One region of the Paenibacillus sp. FSL R5-0744 genome, then DNA from elsewhere that is predicted to be linked to it. Evidence: riboswitches for the same ligand, from Rfam matches in the RefSeq annotation. Region 1 holds a riboswitch; the other holds the start of a gene.

Region 1 (7,588 bases):
AAAGAAGGGAAACCCTCTCACAAATCTACTGGTGGCGCTGACCGTGGTCGGCAAGTTTCAGGTGACGAGCAAGCTTTGACTGCGTATGGAAATTTTGTGCGAGATCAGCTTGGTTGGGAACCGCAAGGATATCCGGTTCTGTTCGGTGATCATCTGTACATTTCTCCACTTCCTAAGGAAAGACTAAATGGATTAAAGACGATCCGCCCGGGATGGTATGTAGGACAAATCCGTAACGGAAGATTTATTCCAGGGCATCCAATGGCTACAGCTTTGCATCCGGAAGAAAGCTGCCGAAGTGTCTCACTCTCCAGTACGAATCATGAAGCTATTTCCTATCTTAAAGGAGAGACGTTGTCGATTTCTCAAGAACGTCTCTCTATTAGAATAGGAAGTGCCCAAAAGGGATACGTTTTGGTCTGCATTGATGGCTACAGCGCAGGCTGGGGTAAGTGGCAGGATGGCATACTCAAGAACGAATATCCCGCAGGCTGGAGGTGGATGTAACAATGAGCCAATCAGGTAAGCCCGCCAAAAAACAACGATTAGATAAAGTGTTGTCCCATATTGGAGTGGGGTCGCGCAGTGATATCCGTAAACAAGCTAAACAAGGCTTAATATTGGTGAACGGGACAGTGGTAAAAGATAGTGGGTTCCATGTGGATCCTTATGCCGATAAAATAGAGGTAGGGGGAGAGGTTGTTACCTACCGTGAATTCATATATCTTATGATGAACAAACCCCCGGGTGTCCTGTCAGCTACGGAGGACAAGCGGGATCGGACGGTTTTGGATCTTTTAAAGCACGAATATGCACAGTTTGAACCGTTTCCTGTAGGAAGGCTAGATAAGGATACTGTGGGACTGCTGCTGATCACTAATGATGGGAAGCTTGCCCATGAATTGCTGTCGCCACGTAAGCATGTCCCGAAAACGTACGAGGCAACCATCGAGGGCGATGTAGGCGCGGATGATGTCGCGGCTTTTGCAGCAGGGGTGGAGCTGGAAGATGGCTACGTTACTTTACCTGCACACTTAACCATTCTTGGAAGAGAGCGCGGCAGCAAAGTGATTTCCCATATTTCACTTATCATCACTGAGGGAAAATTTCATCAGGTGAAGCGTATGTTTCAGGCGGTAGGCAAAAAAGTCACTTTTCTGAAACGTGTATCTATGGGAGAATTGAAGCTGGATGAAAGTCTGCCGCTGGGAGCTTGTCGGGAACTGACGTTAGAGGAACTGGCACTCTTAGGCGCAGATGGGTCAGAAGGATAGTAGAGAAAATGATATATAAATTGATATATAAATTGAATTTGGAAACTTGGGATAAGAGAAGGGAGAGACGGAGGGGAATTTTGGACCTGTAAGAGCGATAGCGACCACCTTTGTTTCCGGATTTCATCCGCTATTAAACGGTATAAATTAAGAAATCTGGAAACAACAGCGGCTGGAAGTCCAAACATTCACCGTAGTTGCGACTGACACTTAACACAAAAAGCCTCAAGTTCAATAAATATAGAAAAAGAAAGACAAGGATGGTGGAGTATGAGATACAAACTGATTGCACTAGATGTGGACGGTACGCTATTAAATGATGATCACCACTTAAGCTCTGAGAATAAGGAAGCTATTGCTGAGGTTACACGTCTTGGCGGTCAAATCGTATTGTGTACGGGACGCAGTCCACAGAACTCGATTCCTTTCATGGAGGAAATGGGGCTGACTGGTTACGTGCTTGGTCACAATGGAGCAGCGACGGTACGAGTGGAAGATCGAGAAGTGCTGCATCAATATGGTATGGATGCACGTGGTCTTGACCCCTATATTGACTATTGCCGTAAGCACAATATTCATTATGATGTGAATACTGCTTTTGATATGTATGTTGATAATGTAGAGAATCTGACTAAAGAAGCTAATTATATGTATGAGCACTTCCGTATTGTGCCAGCGACGCTACCAGCCTGGGAAGATTTCCGTGAACCGGTTGTTAAGTTTACTGTATTTACACAGCCAGAAATCCTTGACGAAGCTGAACGTGAATGGCGTACTTGGGCTCCTGAGTACAATATTTTGCGGAGTGGTGAATTTTTCGTTGATTTGATGCATTCCGAATCTTCTAAGGGCAACGCATTAAGAAATCTCGCTGTGAAGCTGGGAATTCCGCAAGAAGAAGTCCTCTCGATCGGTAATTATTTTAATGATATTTCTATGCTTACCTATGCGGGGATGGGCGTGGCGATGAATAATTCTCCTGTAGAGGTAAAAGCGGCAGCGAATGCTGTTACGGGTTCGAACAATGAGCATGGTGTGCGTGATGCGCTGGTTAAATATTGTTTATCCTAATCTTTTTGATCCTGTAAAATAATTTTAGATGCAAAGCATAAAGCGGACTGGAGTCCAGTTTTATGCTTTTTTTACGTTGACATAAGGATACGAGTAAATCGATAGATAAATTGAAATGGAAGATAAGTCGTTTACAGGTAATTATAACCATGATAAAATTAGCGGTGGGACATGCGTCCGTAAGCTAATTAAAACTAATTGAATGTCCGCGTTAAAGGTAAAATCATCGAAAGATGATGACACAAAGCCATGGGTCTAAAGCCTTTCTACAGAAGGAAATGATCGCCAGGCCGCCATAGGGATGTCTTATGAAGCATAAAGGATAGCTCTAAGAATATGTAGTCAATTTTGAGCTCTTTTATTATTTCGACCTATACGGCGTTACATTATCGCAAGGGGCCGAAAGGGGAAGTACATGAACAGTTTTTTCAAAACAATAGGCACTAGTTTGGCAGTAGGTGCTTTATTGCTGTCCGGAACGATCGGATGGATGTCTAATCCTGAAGTCGTGTCTGCCGCTACCACAACAGCAGTAACCGCGGATCAAATGATTAGCAAAGTAACGGCAGCCTCTAAAGCAATAAAGAATTTTCACTTAGATGTGATCAAAAAACAGGATATTCAGAGCGGTGGGGTACGTATCAGCAACACTAACACACTGAAGCTGGATATTAATCGACTGCCGAATTTTGCTGCAGCTGGCACCGTTGATAGTAGTCTTTTAGAAACATCGTACAGTCTATATGCCAATGACAAGGAGTTTTACTATCTTGTAGACGGAAGTGAACTGATCGATGAATCTGAAGATGAAGGTTACGACGATGACGGTGAGCCAATCGATCCTGATGCGCAGTATTGGATTGGACTGGAGAAGATGGAGTGGGATTCTTTTTATTCTAAAGGTCAATACGATCCTGTTTCCATGCTTGATTCGGTAAAAAATTATAAAAAATCTATGAAAGTTAGCACTGTCGGTGCTCAGACCGTCCTGCAGTTCACGGTAACCGATCCGACAGCAGCTAAGGGAATAATCAAACTCTATGACCAGGAGAACCTCTGGGATGGTGAGACAGTTCAACCCAAAAGCGTAACGTGGAAATTATTCGTCAATACTAAGACCTGGCAGACGGAAAAGCTGACAGTCGATCTGAGTTATGTGCTGATAAGTGATGGAGAAAAGGATACATACAACACGAAAATCGAAGCTAAGTATTCCAAGAATAACAAAGGTACAGCTATTGTAAAACCGGCCGAACTAGAATAAAAAGAGCAATTTCATCTTGAGCAAAAAGCGCTGTTCAGTAGAACAGCGCTTTTTGCTCAATTCATAACAGCAGCCAACTGGAAGTGAGATATGTAAAAAATAAATAAATATAAAATCGACCTACCAATTATTAGGATTTTAGTACATGCTATTTATGTGGTTAATAATCTGAATTAATTTAATAGTGTATGAAGTATCATATTGTAACTATTATATTGAAAAGGTATTATAGGATAGGTGTAAATTTACATTTTTGAGAATAACTTTTTTTTAATGAATGATAGGGGGAGTGCGAATAATGTTATCATCCACAGAGCTAAGCAAGCTGAATGAAGCGAATTACAGGGAGGACCGTTTAGAGGCACTTAATCATTTTTATGAGGATCTCTGTAATAAGAAAGTAGCCGATGGCTATATTTATTCTCTTAGTCGTTATGGAAGAATATTTGCTAATGGAGCGGGGGGACGCTTCAGTTACGAAGAAGATAGCGACCAAGAATTAAAAACGGATACAATTTTTCGAATCGCTTCTATTACTAAGCTGTTTACGGCAACAGCGATCTGGCAGCTGGCAGATGATGGGAAAATTTTTATGGGGCAGCCAGTTAGTTCTATTCTTCCGGAGTTTGATGCCGATCCTTTTAAGCCGATTACAATTGCTCATTTACTGACGCATACCTCCGGCATCGCACCTGATCATGGCACTATAAGTGATACCTACTATAAAAGTGCATGGTGGTATATTTATGAATCAGAGCTTGGAAAAGAAAACTGGATTAAAGCTGGACTTTCCTATGGCATTCGTTTTCCGGTAGGGACTCAATGGATGTATTCCTCGTTCGGATACGTGGTTCTTGGTGCAATTATCGAGAAAATAACAGGTGTTTTTGCAGAAGATTACATAATGGACAACATTGTAAAACCGTTAGGCATGACAGATACTTTCTTTGATATACCGCCTGAGAAAGCTGGTAGGATCGCTATTCGTTCGGAAGAAGCCAAGGAATATCTTCTGAAGCTGCAAAACGGGGAAATTACGGATGAAGAACAAAGTTCTGAGGAAGAAATCAAGACTCCCGGAACTGGTGGGGGACTGTATTCAACCGTTAATGATCTACAAAAGTTCGGAATCATGCTGCTTAACCATGGGGAATACGAAGGTGGTCATATCTTAAGTCGGATGGCTGTTCAGAGAATGACCAAGCGGTTCAATTCTGAAAAACTTCCAAACTACGCATGGGGAGATGGAGGAGCGGATAGACCATACGGTCTTGGGCCAGACCTTCGATATAATGAAAGTACATCTTATTCTGAAGGCACTTTTTTTCACGAAGGATGGGGGTCTTGTTCTTTGGTCGTTGATCCGGTAGAAAAGCTGATTGCCGTTTGGTATATCCCTTTTCATAAAAATATATGGGACGGTAGAGGGATTTTCGGTACAAACAATGTGATCTGGTCCGGACTCGAATAAGAATAAGATTATATGTTGTGAGATATCAAAGATAGGCAGGATGTGACTTATGTTTGAGAAGATAAAGCACCGCTTTCGCGTTATGAGAGCGGTTGCTTTTGTTACTTATAAGGAATGGAGTGCGTACAGAACGCATTCGATGGTTTCTATTTTTGTAGGCCCGGTATATTTTTTAGTGCAGTATTATATATGGAGCGCTGTTTATAGCGGAGAATCCTCTATTAACGGGATGTCGCTCTCTCAGATGCTCTCTTATTTTTGCGCCACGATGTTGATCAACTACTTGACCATGGATTTTGCCGATTGGAACTTGCAAATGCTCATTCGCACCGGGAAATTCATTACGTTCTCTTTAAGACCAATGAATCATATGTTCTATGCATTGTCTCAGAAGGCAGGGCATAGGGTACTTGGGCTTCTATTTGAATTTATACCCTGCTTTATGATCTTCTTGTTTATTTTTCATATTGATGTTTTACCCGCAAATTTACTATACGCAATGCTATCGATAGCTATGGCGTTCATGATGAATTTTTTCATCCACTATAGTATTGGAATGGTGGCCTTTTGGATGGTGCAATCCTCCAGTATTCGTAACTTTTTCAGTCTTTGCGAGGGGATATTCTCAGGATCACTGATTCCATTAGTCTTTTTTCCAAAGTCCTTACAGATGGCTTCCTTTTTCTTACCGTTTCAATATACGACCTTTCTGCCTGCAATGGTCTATACAGGTAGCTATACTTTAGCTGATATAACCTTACCTATTCCCCAAGTTTTGTTGTTGCAGCTTGTAGCCGTTATTATTGCCGGAATAGTCTGCCGGGTGTTGTATGCGGTATCGCTTAAGCATTTTACGGGGGTGGGCGCATGAAACGTATGTATCTAATATACAAAACTTGTATGAAGGCGAATATTGCTTCTGCGATCACCTATCGCGTTAATTTTATTCTTAATAGCCTTATCATGCTCATAGGGAATGTATTGTTTCCCCTAGTAACGGTGTTCATCTATAATTCGAATGCTTCATTTGAAGGATGGACCTTTAAAGAGGCACTATTAATTCAATCCGTTTTCATTTTGTCTACGGCTTGTGCCGGGATTTTTTTTAACGGAATCATGTGGAATACGATGTCCCATGTAGTGGAAGGAACGCTGGAAGTGGTATTAATTAAACCAACCTCGAGCCTTTTTCTGCTGTTGGCCAGATCTTTTGAGTTCGAAAGTATCGGGCTTTTAGGTGGAGGAGTAGTCATGTTCGTTTACGCACTTAGCGGAATCGATGGGATGACCTTCAGCTCTTGGTTATTGTTCCTGTTATTGTTTGGAGCAGGGCTGCTTGTCATGTTTGGCGTGGCGCTCATTGTTGCAGCGATTTCCTTCAAATGGGTGGCGAATTCCCGCTTGCCGGAGATGTTTGAGAGCATTAAGTCTTTTGGACGCTATCCAGGGACGATTTTCCCTAAAGCAGTCGTAGCCGTGAGTTCTTTTCTTTTTCCGGTTTCCATGATTGCTTACTTTCCTGCATCTACACTGCTTGGACGATGGGAAGCGTATTTTTTTATAGCGATTATCCCTTGTGTGTTATTTGCGGCCTTCGGAATTTGGCTCTATACGTACATGCTTCGTAGTTACAAAAGTGCCGGAGGATGAATTTGTATGAAGGAGAATTACATTGGACATTATTACCGTCAAGAATTTAACTAAGCAATATGAAACGTATCACCGTGGACAAGATGCAAAAAGCGTATTTAAAAGTCTGTTTCACCGTGAAAAATCGATTATCACCTCTGTAGAAGATCTTTCGTTCAGTGTTGGAAAAGGAGAGATCATTGGCATTCTGGGGCCAAACGGTGCAGGTAAATCTACGACTATTAAAATGCTGACAGGCGTTCTCTATCCTACATCAGGAGAAATAAATGTTCTAGGATACAACCCTCATAAGCAGAAAAATCAATATGTAAAGCAAATCGGAGTGTTGTTCGGACAGAAATCGCAGTTAATATGGGACATTCCTCCTTTGGATAGCTTTTATATGAATAAGGAAATTTATGATATTCCTACGAATGACTTTCGTACAAGACTAGACCGATTTGTTAGCATGTTTGAGATTGGTGATATTATCACTAAGCCTACGCGCACCCTTTCACTGGGAGAACGAATGAAATGCGAGTTTATTATGGCAATGCTTCATTCTCCGCCAGTGGTTTTTTTGGATGAGCCGACGATCGGGCTGGATGTTATAGCTAAACAAAGAATCAGAGAATTCATTAAGCAAATGAATCAGGAAGGCACCACATTTATTCTAACGACACATGACTTGGAAGATGTGGAGCGTTTGGTACAAAGAGTACTAATTATTCATCAAGGTAAAAAAGTATATGACGATAAGTTCTCCGAACTTCGACTTCATCTAGGCGCTAAAAAAGTGGTCAGGCTTTCTGCAGCTACAACGATTGGAGATATTGACCTGCCTGGGACTCTGATATCGGAAAGAATATCGGATTACGA
Region 2 (7,588 bases), 1.3 Mb from region 1:
TCACTTCCTGTGGCTAATCTTGGTATATTGGCACCTACCTTATAATCGTTCGTCTTATTCGTTCCGAAAACAGAGACAGACAACAGAAACAAGACGGTTAATGCGGTGAATTTCAGTAATAACAGTAATGGTTTGTTTGCAGTTATCCTATTTTTTCTATTAGATATTCTCCTCGTTATTCCCATCCATAGGTCCTCTCTTTCTTCCGGAATGTCTAACCCTATCATTTCATTAGATTAAGGAAGGAACAATGCCCCTTGTGGAATCACCTGCTGCTTCTGGCTGGAACTCTCCCACAGCAAGCGAAGATTAGCATCTCCTTCATTCTCATAATATTCAATTTGGATATCATAAAGTGTTCCGGCTGTGAGCGGGATACTTCCTTTATGAAGTGTTGCACTTTGATTCTTCCAATTATCGATGATCAGCTTTCCGTCAATCCAGACACGGACTCCATCATCAGAGGATGCCGAAATCGTATATTTTTCACTGAATTTGGGTTTGAGCTTCCCTTTCCAGCGAACAGAAAAATGATCTTCATCTATCTCCTGTGCAGGTGACCCGCCATGCCAATTAAAATCAATCTTACGATCATCGCGGATAAGTACCGCTTCTCCCTCTAAATCAGTATTGTTATAGTATTCTCCAGTTAAACCCGCTAGGGTTCCCGGGATTACCGGTGCTATCGAAGGGCCTCCTGTTGTGAGAACGTAATCCTCTCTCGATAATATAAACGAGTCATTCATAAAGCTTTTAATTGACTGTAGCGTATTATTTTCTGTCAGTAATTTTCCCCAGGTCATCATATAGACCCATTTATTTTGTTTCTCGGTTAATACTTCCGGGTTCGGCAGCTGTCCACTCTCCCCGATTCCGATAGGTTTACCTTCAGCAAGTGCGAGCAGATCCTCATAGTAGGACTGCTTATAATCGTTATTGTAGATATCCGCAGCCAGAACATCGAGTTTATCCGCACCCGGATAATATGCAGCATAAGGATCTGCCCATTCATTCGGCGCATTTGGATTCCACACCCACAGTAGATTATTCAGTTGATGTGTGTTTACAAAACGATCATAGACAATATTCCAAAGCGCTGAAAAATTGTCCTTTTTCCCCCACCAAAACCAACCGCCGTTCATTTCATGGTAAGGTCGCCATAAGACTGGAACTCCGGCATCACGCAGCTGTCCCAAATAGCCAGCGATCTCGTCTAGATCAGAGATTAGACTCTTATACTGAGCCGTCCCAGGCGTAACATAAGCATTAAACTTCTCTTGACTGAGACTTCTGTTTACATTGGACCATTCCGGAGAAGTCCCCGGCAAACTCTGATGGAATGTCATGGCTACAATGCCACCCTCTTGATGCCACTCCATTGCACTGTCTATAACAGCTTGTCGCTGTTCTGCGATCGTCCCTTCGGGTTGATTATTAATTGCCCCCAATTCATAACCATGTAGAACGGCATTTTGTCCCGATGTATTCTTCAGCTTATGAACCAGTTCATCTGGACTTTCTAGATAATCATGCTGGCCAGACAGGATTCCTTTGCCACGTAGATTCACCAAATTACTCAGCAGTTGCTTGGCTTCTTCAGAAGCTGATGGATTGCTTGGTATAGCCGAAGGAAGAGAGGAAGAAACACTCATAGCCTTCGGAAGACCCTTAACCTCTCCCCAAGGCAGCAAGGAAAAAATAATAAACACCGGTAATATAGTAAACAACAATCTGTTTTGCTTATAATATTTACGCAAATAAATCCTCCTTTCGGTAGCTGTACTGCCTCCACAGGTGCTAAATAAACATACCTGTTATCGGACAATCGTCTTCTGACCTAATGAGGACTATAGCTTAGTAGCTCTGCAATAACGCAGAGCCACTAAGGATCGACCTTTAATTTTCATCAATCAGGAGACATCCGGAAGATAAAGTGCACTTGCTGGAACTGTCTCTTTAGCTTGACTAGCACTTTCCCACATCAAGCGGACTCTCGCATCGCCTTCATTTTCGTAATACTCCACCTTGATATCATATAGCTGGCCAGCCTTCAGCGTTATATTACCCTTACGCTCAGTACCACTTTGCTTAGTCCAACTATCAATCACGGATTGCCCATTCACCCACACACGGATGCCATCATCTGAGGTAGTGTAAAATGTATATTGCTCATCATATAATGGCTTAATTTTACCGCTCCAACGTATGGAGAAACGATCAATCCCAAGGGCGGCATCCGGCGATCCTTGCCGCCAATTGAAATCGATAATTGCATCAGTTCTAGTAAGAGCTGCTGTTCCCGATAGCTGTATGTTGTTGTAATATTCTCCTGCAAGCCCCTTCGCAAGAGGAATGGCTTCCTCACCCTCTTCTTCGGGAGGTGCCGGCGCTGGTGCAGCGCTAGGTGTCGGTGCCAGACCAGTATTTAATTTATCTCTGGTCAGGGTATAGTTGCTATTCATAAATGTTTTAATTGTATCTGCACTGTTATTCTCGTAAAGCATTTTTCCCCAGCTCATCATATACGTCCATTTACTTTGTGATTGCTGAAGCTTCTCCAGATTAGGCATTTCACCATTCTCCCCGATCGCAATCGGTTTGCCTGCGGCTAGACTCAACAAGCTGTCATAGTATTTTTGCTGGTAATCATTTTCGTATATATCTGCTGCCAGAATATCTACTTTATCAGCACCTGGATAAGTTAGCGCATAAGGATCTGACCAAACATTGGGAGCATTCGGACTCCATACCCATAACAAATTATTTAATTTATGAACGTTAACAAAACGGTCATACATAATATTCCAAAGTTTAGAAAAGTTATTTTTCTTCCCCCACCAGAACCAGTTCCCGTTCATTTCATGATAGGGTCTCCAAAGCACCGGAACATTGGCATCGCGCAAGCTTTTTAGGGAGACTGCCACCTTATCAAGTTCAGCGATCAGATTGTTATATTGCTTGGTACCCGGTGTAACGTAACTATCGAACTCATTCTGACTAAGTGTTTTTTTTACATTATCCCAGTCATAAGAGGTGCCCGGCAGGTTAGCATGAAAAGTCATAGCTACGATCCCGCCCGCTTTATTCCAGTTGATGGCGCTGTTCACCACATTTTGACGCTGCCAGGCCATCGTTCCTTCTGACTGACCGCTGATCGCGCCCAGTTCATAACCGTGAAGAGCGGCATATTGTCCGCTGGTTCCCTTCAGCATATTGTTAATTTCATCTGGACTTTCTAAATAGTCATGTTGACCAGCAATAATACCTTTTCCTGAGATCGAGTAAAAATAGTTAAGCAGCTTTACGGCTTCAAGTGAGGCTCCTGGGGTAACTGGCGTTCCAGAATTTGAAGCAGCTATGACAACAGACGGCGAAATTCCAACAGTAAGCGGAAGTGCAGTCAGAAACAAGACGAGTGACAGAAATGCGCCAAATAATCGATACGTACGGTAAGCTTTCAAAATAATCTCCCTTTCGGTAGCCAGGCTGCCACTCTTTCGAAGGCCCTATAGCTTTGCGTCCCTACCTTTCGATAGGTTTGCCTTTTCAATTTAAGAGAAATAATCTCTCTTACCGTAAGTATCGACGACAATTAATGATATATTTAGTGTTTTTATGACTTTTTTTGATAATTGAGTCAATTTACCTGTTTCAAGAAATTTTGGATTGGTTAAATAGATAGGTTAGACCTATGAAATGAATTGTTGTAGTTCTATATCATTCCAGTCTAAAGTAATACGAATGTTATCTTCTTCTACTAATTCAGAACCCGTCTGTACCTCTATAAACTCGACATCCGTCAAAGCAAGGATCGCGTGCTTCGTTCCTTCCGGTATACGTACTACGTCCCCAGCCTTCACATTATGTTTTTTCTCATTCAGCACAATACTTGCTTCGCCGCTGACGATTGTCCAAATTTCACTACGCTTGCGATGTAATTGATAGCTGATATTATTCCCCTCGGATATAAAAATCCGTTTGGTCAGCACTTCATTGCCTTCATCATATTTCACATAATCAATAACTTTGTAATGGCCCCAGCGGCGTTCCTCGTACATCGGTCTTTGTTCAAAGGTCTTCAGCACTTCTTTAATCCGTGGGCTCTCAGCTTTATGGGTAACTAGAATCCCATCCGGGCTAGCCGCAATGATCAGATCCTTCGCACCAATTACCGTAATCGGAATATCCAGCTCATTAATCAAGCAAGTCCCCTCAGAATCCGCCGTTACAAAACCTTTTCCTACATGCTTGCTGCTCATTTCCTCTGTCAGCGTATTCCACGTTCCAAGGTCCTTCCAGAATCCATCATACGGCTGCACCACAATATGTTCTTCTTTCTCCACCACTTCATAATCAAAGCTGATGGAAGACAATAGCTTATACTGCTTCTGCAATTCTTCATATCCTAAAGGCAACCCTTTACGCTGCAAAATATCTAACAAGTACCCTAAGCGGAAGGCAAACACTCCACAATTCCACAATGCATTTTGCTCGATGAGCTGTTCTGCTTGTATACGGTCTGGTTTCTCTTGAAAGTGACTCACCTTCATAAAACCATTTCCCCCCGCCTCTTCGGTGGTAGGAATAATATATCCGTATTTCTCTGAGGCATGTTCAGGAACAACACCCATTAGTGCCAGATTTGCTCCACTTTCCAGCATGGTCCCCTCAAGCATAGCTATGGTATCGAAAAAGGATGCTTCTACATAAGGGTCAACAGGCAATATTGCTACCGTTTCCGCTGGAGAAACACCTGCCACTGAATAAAGATAGGTAGCTGTTAAGGCGATAGCCGGAAAAGTATCCCGACGCTCCGGTTCAACGATAATCGGCACATGACTTCCCAGTTGGCTTTGTATCATTTCTACTTGGCCGCGGCCGGTGGCCAGATAAGATGATTCTGCCATCCCTGCTTCCTCCAGCTGTCTCCAGACACGTTGTACCATGGATTCTGGTTCACCTTGAGGGCTTTCAAGTACCTTTAGAAATTGCTTTGAACGTGAGTCGTTGGACAACGGCCATAACCGTTTACCTGAACCGCCTGATAGAAGTACCATTTTCATAGAATGAACCCTCCTTGAATTGATATCAAAACCTATGTCTTCCGTTTGGTGGTCGTTGGAATGGATGCACTTACTAACTTTGTTAGGTAGAAACCTCTCCAAGGGATTTTGGATTTCCGATCGCTGTTATCCTCAGATTTCCTGATTGAACCGCTTCTAGCGGTAGAAATCCGAGGATAGCATATGCTTTCGAAGCTAGCTTTCCTACGGAAATCTTTCGGGCGAACACTCCGTTTCTACAGTTCCAAATTCCCTTTCCGTTCTTCACCTAACTAACTTCTTCTTAATACTTGATCCGTGCGTACCGGGCTGTACCAGCCGGAAGCAAGCACGTTTTTCTAAAGATTTGTTTCTGCTCTGGGGGAGGCAGCTGCAACTGCAAGAACAACTGCAAGAACAACTGCAACTACAAGAGCAACACTAGTTGCCACCACAGAGACAGAGACAATGACAACTACAAATGCTACTGCTACTGCGGTATATAATCAGAGTACCTAACTTTATAAATTGCTTAGAACCATAAAATAAGGGAACGAAGTGGCGGAGGGGAATTTGGGAACTGTAAGAGCGATAGCGTCCGCCTTTGTCTGCGGATTTCTACCGCTATCAGCGGTTAAAATCAGGAAATCTGCAGACAACAGCGGCTGAAAGTCCAAACATTCTCTGGAGTCACGGCTCATCCCTAAATAGAAAAATCACAAGTTCAATCAATATAACTTAGATTAAACCGCTCCAGCCACACTAGCAGAATAACCGCTCAATCCACCCATCTGCGGGCGACCGACAGAATGATAAACGAGGCCGGTACCCTCGATTTGCTCCTTGGAATACACGTTGCGTCCATCGATCAGCACCCCATTGCGCATGCTTTTCGCCAGCTGATGCAGATCAATCTCCTTGAGCAGGCTCCAATCGGTCAGCAGGCATACTGCGTCGCTGCCCTCAGCCGCTTCCTCTGGCAGATTGCACCAGCGAAGCTGCGGATGATCATATTGCTGCCTGAAATTTGTAGCTGCGATTGGATCATATAGTTTGACTGTTGCCCCCTCAGCCACCAGTGCCTCAACAATCTCTCTGGCGGGAGCTTCGCGGACATCATCAGTATTAGGCTTGAAAGCAAGCCCCCATATCCCAATCGTCGAACCGCGCAGGCTGCCAAGTGATTCATGCAGCTTGGAGATGATCATAAACCGTTGTCCCTTGTTCACTTCGACTACAGATTTCAATAATTTGAATTCGTAATCGACGTTGCCCGCAATTTGAATGAGCGCATTAGTGTCTTTCGGGAAACAGGAGCCTCCATAACCGATACCAGCCTGCAGGAAGGATGACCCGATTCTTTGGTCCATACCCATTCCTTGTGCTACCTCGGTTACATCAGCTCCCACTTTTTCACAAATATTGGCGATCTCGTTAATAAAGGAGATCTTCGTGGCCAAAAATGCATTTGAAGCATATTTGATCATTTCAGCACTGCGTATATCTGTTACAAATACATTTTCAGTGAAACCCTTATGAAGCTCGCGCATGGTTGGTTCCAGCTCTGGATTATCAAGACCAATGACAATTCTGTCGGGATGGAGGGTATCGCGAATCGCTGACCCTTCACGTAAAAACTCGGGAGCAGACACGATATCAAAAGAATGATGGGTAAACTTAGAGAGCATTTTGGAGATTTTCTCATTTGTCCCTACGGGAACTGTAGATTTAGTCATTATAATTTTGTGCCCGTCCATCGCTTTAGCGATTTCAGCAGCTGCACCCTCAATGTAGGTTAAGTCAGCTTCACCATTAGGCAGCGATGGCGTACCTACAGCAAGAATGATAATATCTGAATGCCGCACCGAATCCTGAAGATCTGCAGAAAAAGATAACCGTTCCTCACGAAGATTCAGTTCAATCAGTTCCTCGATTCCCGGCTCATAGATGGGCGATTCCATCTGTTTCAGCTTCTTAATCTTTTCCTCGTCCTTATCCACACAGATGACATGATGTCCGCCCAGTGCAAAGCACACGCCAGATACAAGACCCACATACCCAGTACCAATTACTGTCAGCTTCATACAATCATCCTCCTTTTAGAAAATTGACGTAGGCCTGCTCAACATACTGCTTGAACTTAACCATAAACGCCTGCTCATCGAATTTACGTGCATGCTCCATGATTTGATCGATATCCCAAGCGTAGGACTCTACCTCATTAATAGCCTTAAGCAGATCCTCCACTTCTTGATGCTGAAAGAACACACCATTTACATAAGGAATAATAGTATCCAGTGCCCCACCTGCTTGATAAGCAATTACCGGTCTTCCTGCAGCGTTCGCTTCCAGCGGTGTAATTCCAAAGTCCTCTTCTCCTGGAAAAATGAACGCTCTACACTGTGCCATCATTCCAGTCACTTGCTCATCTTCTAGCCGGCCCAGAAACGATACATTATCCTTAGCCATGCCTTCGAGACGCTTGCGATCTGGTCCATCCCCTACGATATAAAGCTTAAGTCCGTTACGGTTAAAAGCCTCTACGG

The links. Region 1 has a riboswitch for cyclic di-GMP ahead of MKY19_RS10230 (DUF6612 family protein). Riboswitches for the same ligand answer to the same signal wherever they lie in the genome.
Region 2: it holds a riboswitch for cyclic di-GMP, as region 1 does, so the genes downstream of both, MKY19_RS04750 (glycosyl hydrolase) here and MKY19_RS10230 (DUF6612 family protein) in region 1, are expected to answer to the same signal.

The regions. Positions count from the first base shown of each region.
Region 1 is NZ_CP150228.1:2,382,584-2,390,171, forward strand. Features, by position in the region: gene MKY19_RS10215 (RsmB/NOP family class I SAM-dependent RNA methyltransferase) at 1-507, shown strand, start outside; gene MKY19_RS10220 (pseudouridine synthase) at 510-1,274, shown strand; gene MKY19_RS10225 (Cof-type HAD-IIB family hydrolase) at 1,545-2,345, shown strand; cyclic di-GMP riboswitch class I at 2,552-2,643, shown strand; gene MKY19_RS10230 (DUF6612 family protein) at 2,761-3,609, shown strand; gene MKY19_RS10235 (serine hydrolase domain-containing protein) at 3,908-5,080, shown strand; gene MKY19_RS10240 (ABC-2 family transporter protein) at 5,130-5,951, shown strand; gene MKY19_RS10245 (ABC-2 family transporter protein) at 5,981-6,730, shown strand; gene MKY19_RS10250 (ATP-binding cassette domain-containing protein) at 6,753-7,588, shown strand, end outside.
Region 2 is NZ_CP150228.1:1,073,955-1,081,542, reverse strand. Features, by position in the region: gene MKY19_RS04760 (discoidin domain-containing protein) at 1-227, opposite strand, end outside; gene MKY19_RS04755 (glycosyl hydrolase) at 237-1,757, opposite strand; gene MKY19_RS04750 (glycosyl hydrolase) at 1,911-3,461, opposite strand; cyclic di-GMP riboswitch class I at 3,474-3,553, opposite strand; gene MKY19_RS04745 (sugar phosphate nucleotidyltransferase) at 3,690-5,063, opposite strand; gene MKY19_RS04740 (hypothetical protein) at 5,146-5,331, opposite strand; gene MKY19_RS04735 (UDP-glucose/GDP-mannose dehydrogenase family protein) at 5,786-7,126, opposite strand; gene MKY19_RS04730 (glycosyltransferase) at 7,131-7,588, opposite strand, start outside.